Regions from separate parts of the Streptomyces sp. NBC_00377 genome, predicted to be linked through region 2. Evidence: riboswitches for the same ligand, from Rfam matches in the RefSeq annotation. Region 2 holds a riboswitch; the other holds the start of a gene.
What was found. Region 2 has a riboswitch for cobalamin ahead of OHS71_RS14455 (ribonucleoside-diphosphate reductase subunit alpha). Riboswitches for the same ligand answer to the same signal wherever they lie in the genome.
Positions count from the first base shown of each region.

Region 1: another riboswitch for cobalamin. It lies ahead of OHS71_RS31410 (cobalamin biosynthesis protein); the one in region 2 lies ahead of OHS71_RS14455 (ribonucleoside-diphosphate reductase subunit alpha).

Region 1 is NZ_CP107958.1:7,075,068-7,080,921, reverse strand. It holds gene OHS71_RS31420 (inorganic phosphate transporter) at 1-1,060, shown strand, start outside; gene OHS71_RS31415 (hypothetical protein) at 1,095-1,316, shown strand; cobalamin riboswitch at 1,463-1,602, shown strand; gene OHS71_RS31410 (cobalamin biosynthesis protein) at 1,704-2,690, shown strand; gene OHS71_RS31405 (cobyric acid synthase) at 2,687-4,231, shown strand; gene cobN (cobaltochelatase subunit CobN) at 4,228-5,854, shown strand, end outside.
Region 2 is NZ_CP107958.1:3,233,809-3,239,662, forward strand. It holds gene mctP (monocarboxylate uptake permease MctP) at 1-1,178, shown strand, start outside; gene OHS71_RS14450 (GNAT family N-acetyltransferase) at 1,776-2,282, shown strand; cobalamin riboswitch at 2,335-2,470, shown strand; gene OHS71_RS14455 (ribonucleoside-diphosphate reductase subunit alpha) at 2,595-4,961, shown strand; gene OHS71_RS14460 (ribonucleotide-diphosphate reductase subunit beta) at 4,961-5,854, shown strand, end outside.

The DNA of each region.
Region 1 (5,854 bases), 3.8 Mb from region 2:
GATCTCCAAGGGTCTCGTCGACGAGACCGGCATCCGTCCCGAGGTCATCTTCGCCGCCCTGGTCGGCGCGATCCTCTGGAACCTGCTGACCTGGCTGGTGGGCCTGCCCTCCAGTTCCTCGCACGCCCTGATGGGCGGTCTGATCGGCGCCACCATCGCCTCGGCCGGTACGGGCGCGGTGCACGGTGACGCCCTGGTCACCAAGGTGCTGATCCCGGCGATCGCGGCACCGATCGTCGCGGGAGTCGCGGCGATGCTCGCGACCCGCCTGTCCTACACCCTCGGCAAGAAGGCCGACGGCAAGGCGGCGGCCAAGGGCTACCGCACGGGCCAGATCGCCTCGGCCGGCCTGGTGTCCCTCGCGCACGGCACCAACGACGCGCAGAAGACGATGGGCATCATCACCCTGGCCCTGGTCGCCGGCGGCGCCGTGGCCCCCGACTCCGACCCGCCCACCTGGGTCATCCTCTCCGCCGGCATGGCCATCGCCCTCGGCACCTACCTCGGCGGCTGGCGCATCATCCGCACCATGGGCAAGGGCCTGACCGACCTCCAGCCGCAGCAGGGCTTCGCCGCCCAGACCAGCGCGGCCACGGTCATCCTGGCCTCCTCCCACCTCGGTTTCTCCCTCTCCACCACCCACTCGGTCTCCGGTGCGGTGATGGGCGCGGGACTGGGCCGCAAGGGCGGTGTGGTCCGCTGGTCGACGGCGACCCGCATGTTCGTCGCCTGGGGTCTGACGCTCCCGGCCGCGGCCCTGGTGGGCGCGCTCGCCGAGTCCGTCACCGACCTCGGCGACTGGGGCACGGCCGTCGTCGCGGTCTTCCTGATCGCCTCCAGCGCGGCCATCTGGAAGATCTCCCGGCGCGAGGTCGTCGACGCCTCGAACGTCAACGCGGCCGAGGAGCCGGCGGGCGTCATCACGACGGCGATCGCCGTCGTCACCCCGCCGCCCGTGGGCATCCTCGCCGAGGACCTCGCCACGGACCTGACGGCCACGATCCCCGGCCCCGCCGTCGAGCCCGCGACCCCCGCCGCTCCCCCGGCCGCGGCCGTCTGAGTCCGCGCACCCGGTACGAAGGAAGAGAAGCAGCATGAAGATCGACTGGGCAGCCCTGGGCTCCGTCTTCGGCGTCAGCCTCGTGGTCACCGTGGGCCTCGTGGCCCTGTTCACCCTCGGCGTCATGGGCCTGTCGCGGCAGGAACGGGCGACGGCCGAGGGCGGCTCGGCCACCCTCGCGGTGACCGGCGCGTACGCGTGCTTCGCGGCCTGCGCGGCGGCGGTGGCCTACGGGATCTCACTGATCGTCGCCTGACACATCACATCGACGAGCGAGGGGTGCGGGACGGATCACCGTCCCGCACCCCTCGTTCGTCGTGACCCGTTGCCTGTGACCCCGCCGATCGGGCCCGTGTGGGGTTCTGCACACTCTCCCCCCGCAGGTCAACAGCAAGTTGACGGCCCTTCCGGGCCCGTGGTGGACTGCCCGGGCCATGTACGGCGGCAGAAGAGGAAGCCGGTGTGAATCCGGCGCGGTCCCGCCACTGTCACCGGGGTAGAAACCCCCGGGAGCCAGGAACTCTCGCCGCCGGTCTCGTCGAACCAGGGCGTGGACACCCTGAGTGAGGACATATCGCCATGCTCGCTGGGCCGTTGAGGTACCCCGCAAGGTCGCTGCCCGACCGCACGGCCGGCTGAGCCGATGCGTGCCGATCGCCTCTACGCGTACGGCGCCGCCACCGGCCTTCTGGGCGACCTGCTGCTCGGCGATCCGCGCCGCGGGCATCCGGTCGCCGCGTTCGGGCGGGCCGCCGGCGCCGTGGAGCGGCTGCTGTGGCGTGACCACCGGGGATGGGGCGCCCTCCACGCCGTCGTCTGCGCCGGTGGGGCCGCGGGCCTGGGAGCCGTGGCCGAGAAGGCCGTACGGCGCTCCCCCGCCGCTTCCGTCGCTCTCGTCTCCGCCGCCGCCTGGGCCGTCGTCGGGGGCAGTTCCCTCGTCCGCGAGGCCCGGGCCGTCGGACGGGCCCTCGAGGCGGGGGATCTCGAGGCCGCCCGGGAGCGGCTGCCCCATCTGTGCGGACGTGACCCGCAGGCACTGGACGCCGACGGGATCGCCCGCGCGGTCGTGGAGTCCGTCGCCGAGAACACCTCCGACGCCGTCGTGGGTGCCCTGGTGTGGGGCGCCGTGGGCGGGGTGCCGGGGCTGCTGGGGTTCCGGGCCGTCAACACCCTGGACGCCATGGTCGGGCACCGCTCGCCGAGGTATCTGCGCTACGGGTGGGCCGCCGCCCGCCTCGACGACGTCGCCGGCTGGCCCGGAGCCCGGCTGACCGCCGCGCTCGCCGCCGTCGCCGGGGACGATCCGCGGGGCGCGCTGCGCGCCTGGCGTGCCGACGCCCGCCGGCATCCGAGTCCCAACGCGGGGCCGGTGGAGGCGTCCTTCGCGGGCGCCCTGGGAGTGCGGCTGGGCGGGACCCTGTCGTACGCCGGGCGGGTGGAACACCGGCCCGTCCTGAACGGGACCGCCGGGCGGCCCGTCGTCGTCCGCGACATCGAACGCGCCGCACGGCTCTCCCGCCGCGTCGGCCTGCTCGCGCTCGGCGTGACCGTCGCCGCGCGAGCGGTCACCCCACGCGTCGCCGCCACGCGCTCCGTCACGAAGGACCCATTGAAGGGCGGTACGTCATGAGCGGGGGTCCGGGCGGAGGTCTCCTCGTCGCCGGCACCACCTCCGACGCCGGCAAGAGCGTCGTCACGGCCGGTATCTGCCGGTGGCTGGTGCGGCAGGGGGTGAAGGTCGCACCGTTCAAGGCACAGAACATGTCCCTCAACTCGTTCGTGACGCGGGAGGGCGCCGAGATCGGGCGGGCGCAGGCCATGCAGGCGCAGGCCTGCCGGGTGGAGCCGACCGCGCTGATGAACCCCGTGCTGCTCAAGCCGGGCGGAGAGCAGAGCAGCCAGGTCGTGCTGCTCGGCAAGCCGGTGGGCGAGATGAGCGCCCGTGGCTACCACGGCGGGCGGCAGCAACGGCTCCTCGGAACCGTTCTCGACTGCCTCGCCGAGTTGCGGGGCACGTATGACGCGGTGATCTGTGAGGGGGCGGGCAGTCCGGCCGAGATCAACCTGCGGCGGACCGACATCGTGAACATGGGGATCGCGCGCGGCGCGCGGCTGCCCGTGCTCGTCGTCGGCGACATCGACCGCGGGGGCGTCTTCGCCTCCTTCTTCGGGACCGTCGCCCTGCTCTCGCCCGAGGACCAGGAGCTGGTCGCCGGGTTCCTGGTCAACAAGTTCCGGGGGGACGTCTCCCTGCTGGAGCCGGGCCTGGACATGCTGCACGGGCTCACCGGCCGGCGGACCTACGGCGTACTGCCGTTCCGGCACGGGCTGGGGATCGACGAGGAGGACGGCCTGAGGGTGTCGCTGCGGGGGACCGTGCGGGAGTCGAACACCGCCCCGCCCGTCGGTGAGGACGTGCTGCGGGTCGCCGTCTGCGCGGTGCCGCTCATGTCCAACTTCACGGACGTGGACGCGCTGGCCGCCGAACCCGGCGTGGTCGTGCGGTTCGTGGACCGGCCGGAGGAACTGGCCGACGCGGACCTGGTGGTGATCCCGGGGACCCGGGGCACCGTGCGCGCCCTGGAGTGGCTCCGCGAGCGGGGGCTGGCCGAGGCCGTCCTGCGCAGGGTCGCCGAGCAGCGGCCCGTCCTCGGCATCTGCGGGGGTTTCCAGATCCTCGGCGAGCACATCGAGGACGAGGTCGAGAGCCGGCTCGGACAGGTGGAGGGCCTCGGAGTCCTGCCGGTCCGGGTGCGGTTCGCCCGCGAGAAGACCCTCACCCGGCCGGTCGGGGAAGCCCTCGGCGAGCGGGTCGAGGGGTACGAGATCCATCACGGGGTCGCCGACGTCACCGGCGGGGAGCCGTTCCTCTCCGACGGCCGCGGGCAGGCCCTGGACGGCTGCCGGGTCGGGCAGACCTGGGGCACGCACTGGCACGGCTCACTGGAGTCGGACGGATTCCGGCGGGCCTTCCTGCGCGAGGTGGCGGCCGCCGCGGGCCGTCGTTTCGTGCCCGCCGCCGACACCTCGTTCGCCGCGCTGCGCGAGGAGCAGCTCGACCGGCTCGGCGACCTGATCGAACAGCACGCGGACACCGACGCGCTCTGGCGGCTCATCGAGTCGGGCGCGCCACAAGGACTGCCTTTCATTCCACCGGGAGCGCCCGCATGAGCACAGTGTTGTTGTTGTCGACCGCCGACACCGATCTGCTGGCGGCGAGGGCCGCCACCGGTGCCTCGTACCGGATCGGCAACCCGACCCGGGTGGACGTCGCCGCGGAACTCCCCGCGCTCCTCGACGGCGCGGACATCGCGGTCGTCCGGCTGCTCGGCGGCAAGCGCGCCTGGGAGGACGGGCTCGCCGCGCTCAGGGCGTCCGGCGTGCCGACCGTGCTGCTGGGCGGCGAGACCGTGCCCGACGCGGAGCTGATGGCCGAGTCGTCGGCGCCCGCCGGTGTGGTGGCGGAGGCGCTGCGCTATCTCGTGGAGGGCGGCCCGGCCAACCTGACCGAACTGGCGCGCTTCCTCTCCGACACCGTGCTGCTGACCGGCGAGGGGTTCGTCGAGCCGCGGAAGATGCCCGAGTACGGCGTCCACGGCGAGCGTCCCTTCGTGGAAGGCCGGCCGACCGTCGGGGTGCTCTTCTACCGGGCGCACGAACTGAGCGGCAACACCGCGTTCGTGGACACGCTGTGCGACGCCGTCGAGGCGCGCGGTGCCAACGCCCTGCCCGTGTACTGCGGTTCGCTGCGCGGTGCGGACCCGGGGCTGTACGAGATCCTCGGGCGGACCGACACCCTCGTCGCCACCGTCCTGGCCGCCGGCGGCACGCACGCCTCGCATGCCTCGGCGGGCGGGGACGAGGAGGCCTGGGACATCGGCGCTCTCGCCGACCTCGACGTCCCCGTCCTGCAAGGGCTCTGCCTCACCTCGTCGAAGAGCGCGTGGGAGGCGTCCGACGCCGCCCTCTCCCCCATGGACGCGGCGATGCAGGTCGCGATCCCGGAGTTCGACGGGCGGATCATCACGGTCCCCTTCTCCTTCAAGGAGCAGGGCCCGGACGACGTCCCGGTGTACATCGCCGACCCCGAGCGGGCCGGACGCGTCGCCGGGATCGCCGTCCGGCACGCCCGGCTGAGGCACAAGCCGAACAGCGAGAAGAAACTCGCGCTCGTCTTCACCGCCTACCCGACCAAGCACTCGCGGGTCGGCAACGCGGTCGGCCTCGACACCCCGGCCTCGGCGGTGCGGGTCCTCGACGCGCTGCGGGACGCGGGCTACGGCGTCAGCGGGCACCCCGACGACGGCGACGAGCTGATCCACCGGCTGATCAACGCCGGTGGTCACGACGTCGAATGGCTCACCGAGGAGCAGCTGGCCGCCGCGCCCGCGCGGGTGCCGCTGGCCGACTACCGGGCGTGGTTCGACAAGCTCGACCCCGCGCTGCGCGACGGCATGCTCCAGGCGTGGGGCGAGCCGCCGGGTTCGCTGTACGTCGACGGGGACGACATCGTGCTGGCCTCCCTCCGGTTCGGGAACGTCGTCGTGATGATCCAGCCGCCGCGCGGCTTCGGCGAGAACCCGATCGCGATCTACCACGACCCCGACATGCCGCCCTCGCACCACTACCTGGCGGCCTACCGCTGGCTGGAGAACAGTTTCGGCGCCGACGCGATCGTCCACATGGGCAAGCACGGCACGATGGAGTGGCTGCCGGGCAAGGGGCTCGGGCTGAGCGGGGGCTGTGCCCCGGACGCCGTCCTCGGTGATCTGCCGCTCGTCTACCCCTTCATCG
Region 2 (5,854 bases):
TCCAGGCCGTGCTCGACGTGATGGGGGTCGGCGGCGGCGAGAACACCAACTGGTTCGTGAAGGACCTGCCGCTGCTGATCGCGTTCGGCGTGCTGGCGGCCTACACCTACTCCTCGGGGCTGCGGGCCCCCGCGCTGATCGCATTCGTGAAGGACACGCTGATCTACATCGTCATCGCGGTGGCGATCATCTACATCCCGATCAAGCTGGGCGGTTTCGACGACATCTTCGCCAAGGCGGGCGAGGCGTTCAGCCAGACCAACCCGGCGACGGGCAAGCCGCGCGGCGCGCTGGCACCGGCGGACCCGGGCCAGTGGACGTACGCGACGCTGGCGTTGGGCTCGGCGCTTGCGCTGTTCATGTACCCGCACTCGATCACGGCGACGCTGTCGTCCCGCAGCCGTGAGGTGATCCGCCGCAACACCACGATCCTGCCGCTGTACTCCCTGATGCTGGGCCTGCTCGCACTGCTCGGCTTCATGGCGATCGCCGCCGGGGTCAAGGTCACCAACGGGCAGCTGGCGATCCCGCAGCTGTTCGAGGACATGTTCCCGTCGTGGTTCGCCGGGGTGGCGTTCGCCGCCATCGGCATCGGCGCGCTCGTGCCCGCGGCCATCATGTCGATCGCGGCCGCGAACCTCTTCACCCGCAACATCTACAAGGACTTCATCAAGCCGGACGCGACGCCCGCGCAGGAGACCAAGGTCTCCAAGCTGGTCTCGCTCCTGGTGAAGGTGGGCGCCCTGGTCTTCGTCCTCACCATGGACAAGACGGTGGCCATCAACTTCCAGCTGCTGGGCGGCATCTGGATCCTCCAGACGTTCCCGGCCCTGGTCGGCGGCCTGTTCACCCGCTGGTTCCACCGCTGGGCCCTGCTCGCCGGCTGGGCGGTCGGCATGGTCTACGGCACCTTCGCCGCGTACGGCGTCGCCTCCCCGACCCAGAAGCACTTCGGCGGCTCGTCCAAGGAGATCCCGGGCATCGGCGAGATCGGCTACATCGGTCTCACCGCGTTCGTGATCAACGTCGTCGTCACGGTGGTGCTCACCTTCGTCCTGAAGGCCGCCAAGGCCCCCGAGGGCATCGACGAGACCAAGCCGGAGGACTACACGGCGGACGCCGGCGACCCGGGCGTACAGGTGGAACTGCCACCGGCGACGGCGGGCACGTCCCACTAGGGCGTGTCCGACAATTCGCGTCGGATCAGCGCGCGGCGTCCGGTGCGGTGCATCGCAAGGCGGAGGATCGCCCGCGTACCGGATGTACTCGGGTGATCCGACAACGCAGCGTGGGGGCACCCCCCCGGCCGAAGGCCGGGGGAGTGCCGTGCCGGGCACCGCGCGCCCGGCGGGAAGTGTCGGACACGCCCCAGGCACCCGAGGCCGGCCGGACACCGTTCTGGTCCCGCGTCCGTCTGGCCATCGCGTCCCAGAAGCGGTCCAGTTCGCCGACCCGCATGCCGACCCGGTGCGGGGTCTTCCGGCGCAGCCCCCGGGGCAGCCAGCGCCGGACGCTGCTGGGCAGCAAGGCCTGCTGCTGACGGCAGAACGGCTCGCGGATCTCTCCCCGGGGCACACCGCCCCGGGGAGGGTACGGGCAGAGCTGGAACTTGCAGTCGGGCAGACAGGTCGTGCCCGGTGCGGGCGGGACGACGTGGTCGTTGCGGCCGCCCAGGTACGTGTGCGGGTGCCGTGGACGCCGGTTGGCCGCGTACTTGAAGCCGCCTCCATGGAACCACTCCCTCCGCAACCCGGGCGTCCGGCACACTCGGGGCCATGGACATCGTGATACGGCAGGCCGAGCCCGGCGAGTACGGGGTCCTCGGCGACCTCACCGCTCGTGCCTACCTCGACGACGGCCTGCTGGACTTCGGGGAGAGCGACGGGTATCTGCACGAGCTGAGGGACGTGGCGAAGCGGGTCGCCGCCGCCGAGGTTCTGGTGGCGGTGGACGGCGGGCGTCTTCTGGGCGGGGTCACGTTCGTTCCCGGTCCCGGTCCGATGGCCGACCTCGCGCGTCCCGGCGAGGCGGAGATCAGGATGCTCGCGGTCGGGCGGGCGGCGCGCGGCCGTGGGGCCGGCGAGGCCATGGTCCGCGCCTGCGTCGGGCGCGCCCGGGCCATGGAGGGCTGTACGGCCGTCGTCCTGTCGACCCAGCGCGCGATGCACGCCGCCCACCGCCTCTACGAACGCCTCGGTTTCGTCCGCACACCCGAGCGGGACTGGCGTCCCCTGCCGCACCTGGACGACATCACTCTCCTCGCCTACAAGTTGACGCTCTGAAACCACCGCGACACAACATCTGGGGGTGGCATGACGGGTGGGCACAAGATGTATGCTCATGCTCGCTGTCGCCGCAGGGGAATCCGGTGCGAATCCGGAACTGTCCCGCAACGGTGTACTCGCGTGCATCCATACCCATATGCGCACGCCTGTTCAGTCCGAGGTCCTGCCGACAGCGCGCCCGGCCGTCCGGTCCGGGTGCCCTGACGTCCGGGTCTCGCGGAGTGGGCCGGTGGACGCGACGCCCCCGCGCGCTCGTGTGCTGCCCCCTGCCCTGCGCCAGGCCCACCGCCGAGCGAGGGAGAGCCCCACGTGACCATCGCGCCAGCCGATCCGGTTCCGGTCACCGAGCCGGAGACCGACGGTCCCGGTACCGCGTTGCTGCGGACCCTGACCGAGCTGACCGCCGACCTGCCCGACGCCGACCCCGGCCGGGTCGCCGCCGTGGCCCTGCGCGGCCGGTCGGCACGGGCTGCCTCCGAGATCACCGCGGAGCTGCGCGAGCTGGCCACGGAGGGGGCGGCGGGTCTGATCTCCGAGGATCCCGCCTACTCGAAGCTGGCCGCCCGGCTGCTGACGATCAGCATCGCCGCGGAGGCGGCCTCCCAGGGCGTCACGTCGTTCACGGGATCGGTCGCCGTGGGCCACCGCGAGGGTCTGATCGCCGACCGCACCGCCGAGTTCGTGCGCGTCCACGCGGTCCGTCTCGACGCGCTGATCGACGAGCGGGCCGACGACCGCTTCGGCTACTTCGGGCTCCGCACGCTGCACAGCCGCTACCTCCTGCGGCACCCGATCACCCGCAAGGTCGTCGAGACGCCCCAGCACTTCCTGCTGCGCGTCGCCTGCGGCCTCGCCGAGGACGACACCCCCCGCTCGGTGGACGAGGTCGCCGCGCTCTACGGGCTGATGAGCCGCCTGGACTACCTCCCGTCCTCCCCCACGCTCTTCAACTCCGGCACCCGGCACCCCCAGATGTCGTCCTGCTACCTCCTCGACTCCCCGCTGGACGAGCTGGACTCCATCTACAACCGCTACCACCAGGTGGCCCGGCTGTCGAAGCACGCCGGCGGCATCGGGCTGTCGTACTCGCGGATCCGTTCCCGCGGTTCGCTGATCCGCGGCACCAACGGGCACTCCAACGGCATCGTCCCGTTCCTGAAGACGCTGGACGCCTCGGTCGCCGCGGTCAACCAGGGCGGCCGGCGCAAGGGCGCGGCCGCGGTCTACCTGGAGACCTGGCACTCCGACATCGAGGAGTTCCTGGAGCTGCGGGACAACACCGGTGAGGACGCCCGCCGCACGCACAACCTGAACCTCGCGCACTGGATCCCGGACGAGTTCATGCGCCGGGTCGACGCCGACGGGCCGTGGTCGCTGTTCTCCCCGGCCGACGTGCCGGAGCTGGTCGACCTGTGGGGCGAGGAGTTCGACGCGGCCTACCGGTCGGCCGAGGCGAAGGGGCTGGCGAAGAAGAGCATCCCCGCCCGTGACCTCTACGGCCGCATGATGCGCACCCTGGCGCAGACCGGCAACGGCTGGATGACCTTCAAGGACGCGGCCAACCGCACCGCCAACCAGACCGCCGAGCCGGGCCATGTCGTCCACTCCTCCAACCTGTGCACGGAGATCCTGGAGGTCACGGACGACGGCGAGACAGCGGTCTGCAACCTGGGTTCGGTGAACCTGGGCGCGTTCGTCGACACGGCGGCCGGCGCGATCGACTGGGAGCGGCTGGACGAGGCCGTCCGCACGGCCGTCACCTTCCTCGACCGGGTCGTCGACATCAACTTCTACCCGACCGAGCAGGCGGGCCGCTCCAACGCCCGCTGGCGGCCGGTCGGTCTGGGTGCGATGGGTCTCCAGGACGTCTTCTTCAAACTGCGCCTCCCCTTCGGCTCGCCCGAGGCCAAGGCCCTCTCCACCCGTATCGCCGAGCGCGTCATGCTCGCCGCGTACGAGGCGTCCGCCGGCCTGGCCGAGCGCAACGGCCCGCTGCCGGCCTGGGAGAAGACCCGCACAGCCAGGGGCGTGCTGCACCCGGACCACTACGGCGTCGAGTTCACCTGGCCCGAGCGCTGGGCGGCCCTGCGCGAGCGGATCGCGCGGACCGGCCTGCGCAACTCCCTGCTCCTCGCCATCGCGCCCACCGCGACCATCGCGTCCATCGCGGGCGTGTACGAGTGCATCGAGCCGCAGGTGTCCAACCTGTTCAAGCGCGAGACGCTGTCCGGCGAGTTCCTCCAGGTCAACTCCTACCTGGTGAACGACCTCAAGGAGCTCGGCGTCTGGGACGCCCGGACCCGCGAGGCGCTGCGCGAATCCAGTGGCTCGGTGCAGGACTTCGCGTGGATCCCGGACGACGTCCGTGCGCTGTACCGCACGGCGTGGGAGATCCCGCAGCGCGCCCTGATCGACATGGCCGCCGCCCGCACCCCGTATCTGGACCAGGCCCAGTCCCTGAACCTGTTCCTGGAGACGCCGACCATCGGCAAGCTCTCCTCGATGTACGCGTACGCCTGGAAGTCGGGTCTGAAGACGACGTACTACCTGCGTTCCCGTCCGGCGACCCGTATCGCCCGCGCGGCCCGGGCCACCGTCCCCCTTCAGCAGGTGACCGAGGCCGACGCCGTCGCCTGCTCCCTTGAGAACCCCGAGTCCTGCGAGGCCTGCCAGTAATGACCACCGCACCTGAGAAGAGCGAGAAGAACCTTCTCGACCCGGGCTTCGAGCTGACCCTGCGCCCCATGCGCTATCCGGACTTCTACGAGCGGTACCGGGACGCCATCAAGAACACCTGGACCGTCGAGGAGGTCGACCTCCACTCGGACGTCGCCGACCTGGCGAAGCTGTCCGAGGGCGAGCAGCACATGATCGGCCGGCTGGTCGCGTTCTTCGCGACGGGCGACTCGATCGTGGCGAACAACCTCGTGCTCACGCTGTACAAGCACATCAACTCCCCCGAGGCGCGCCTCTACCTGTCGAGGCAGCTGTTCGAGGAGGCCGTCCACGTCCAGTTCTATCTGACGCTCCTGGACACCTACCTCCCCGATCCGGAGGACCGTTCCGCCGCCTTCGCCGCCGTGGAGAACATCCCGTCCATCCGCGAGAAGGCCGAGTTCTGCTTCAAGTGGATCAACGAGGTCGAGAAGCTGGACCGGCTGGAGAGCAAGGCCGACCGCCGCCGCTTCCTGCTCAACCTGATCTGCTTCGCCGCGTGCATCGAGGGCCTGTTCTTCTACGGCGCCTTCGCGTACGTCTACTGGTTCCGCAGCCGGGGTCTGCTGCACGGCCTCGCCACGGGCACCAACTGGGTGTTCCGTGACGAGACGATGCACATGAGCTTCGCCTTCGAGGTGGTCGACACCGTCCGCAAGGAGGAGCCGGACCTCTTCGACGACCGGCTCCAGGAGGAGGTGACGGCCATGCTGCGGGAGGCCGTGGAGGCCGAGCTCCAGTTCGGGCGCGACCTGTGCGGCGAGGGGCTGCCGGGCATGAACACCGACTCGATGCGGCAGTACCTCGAATGCGTCGCCGACCAGCGGCTGTCGCGGCTCGGGTTCGCCCCGGTG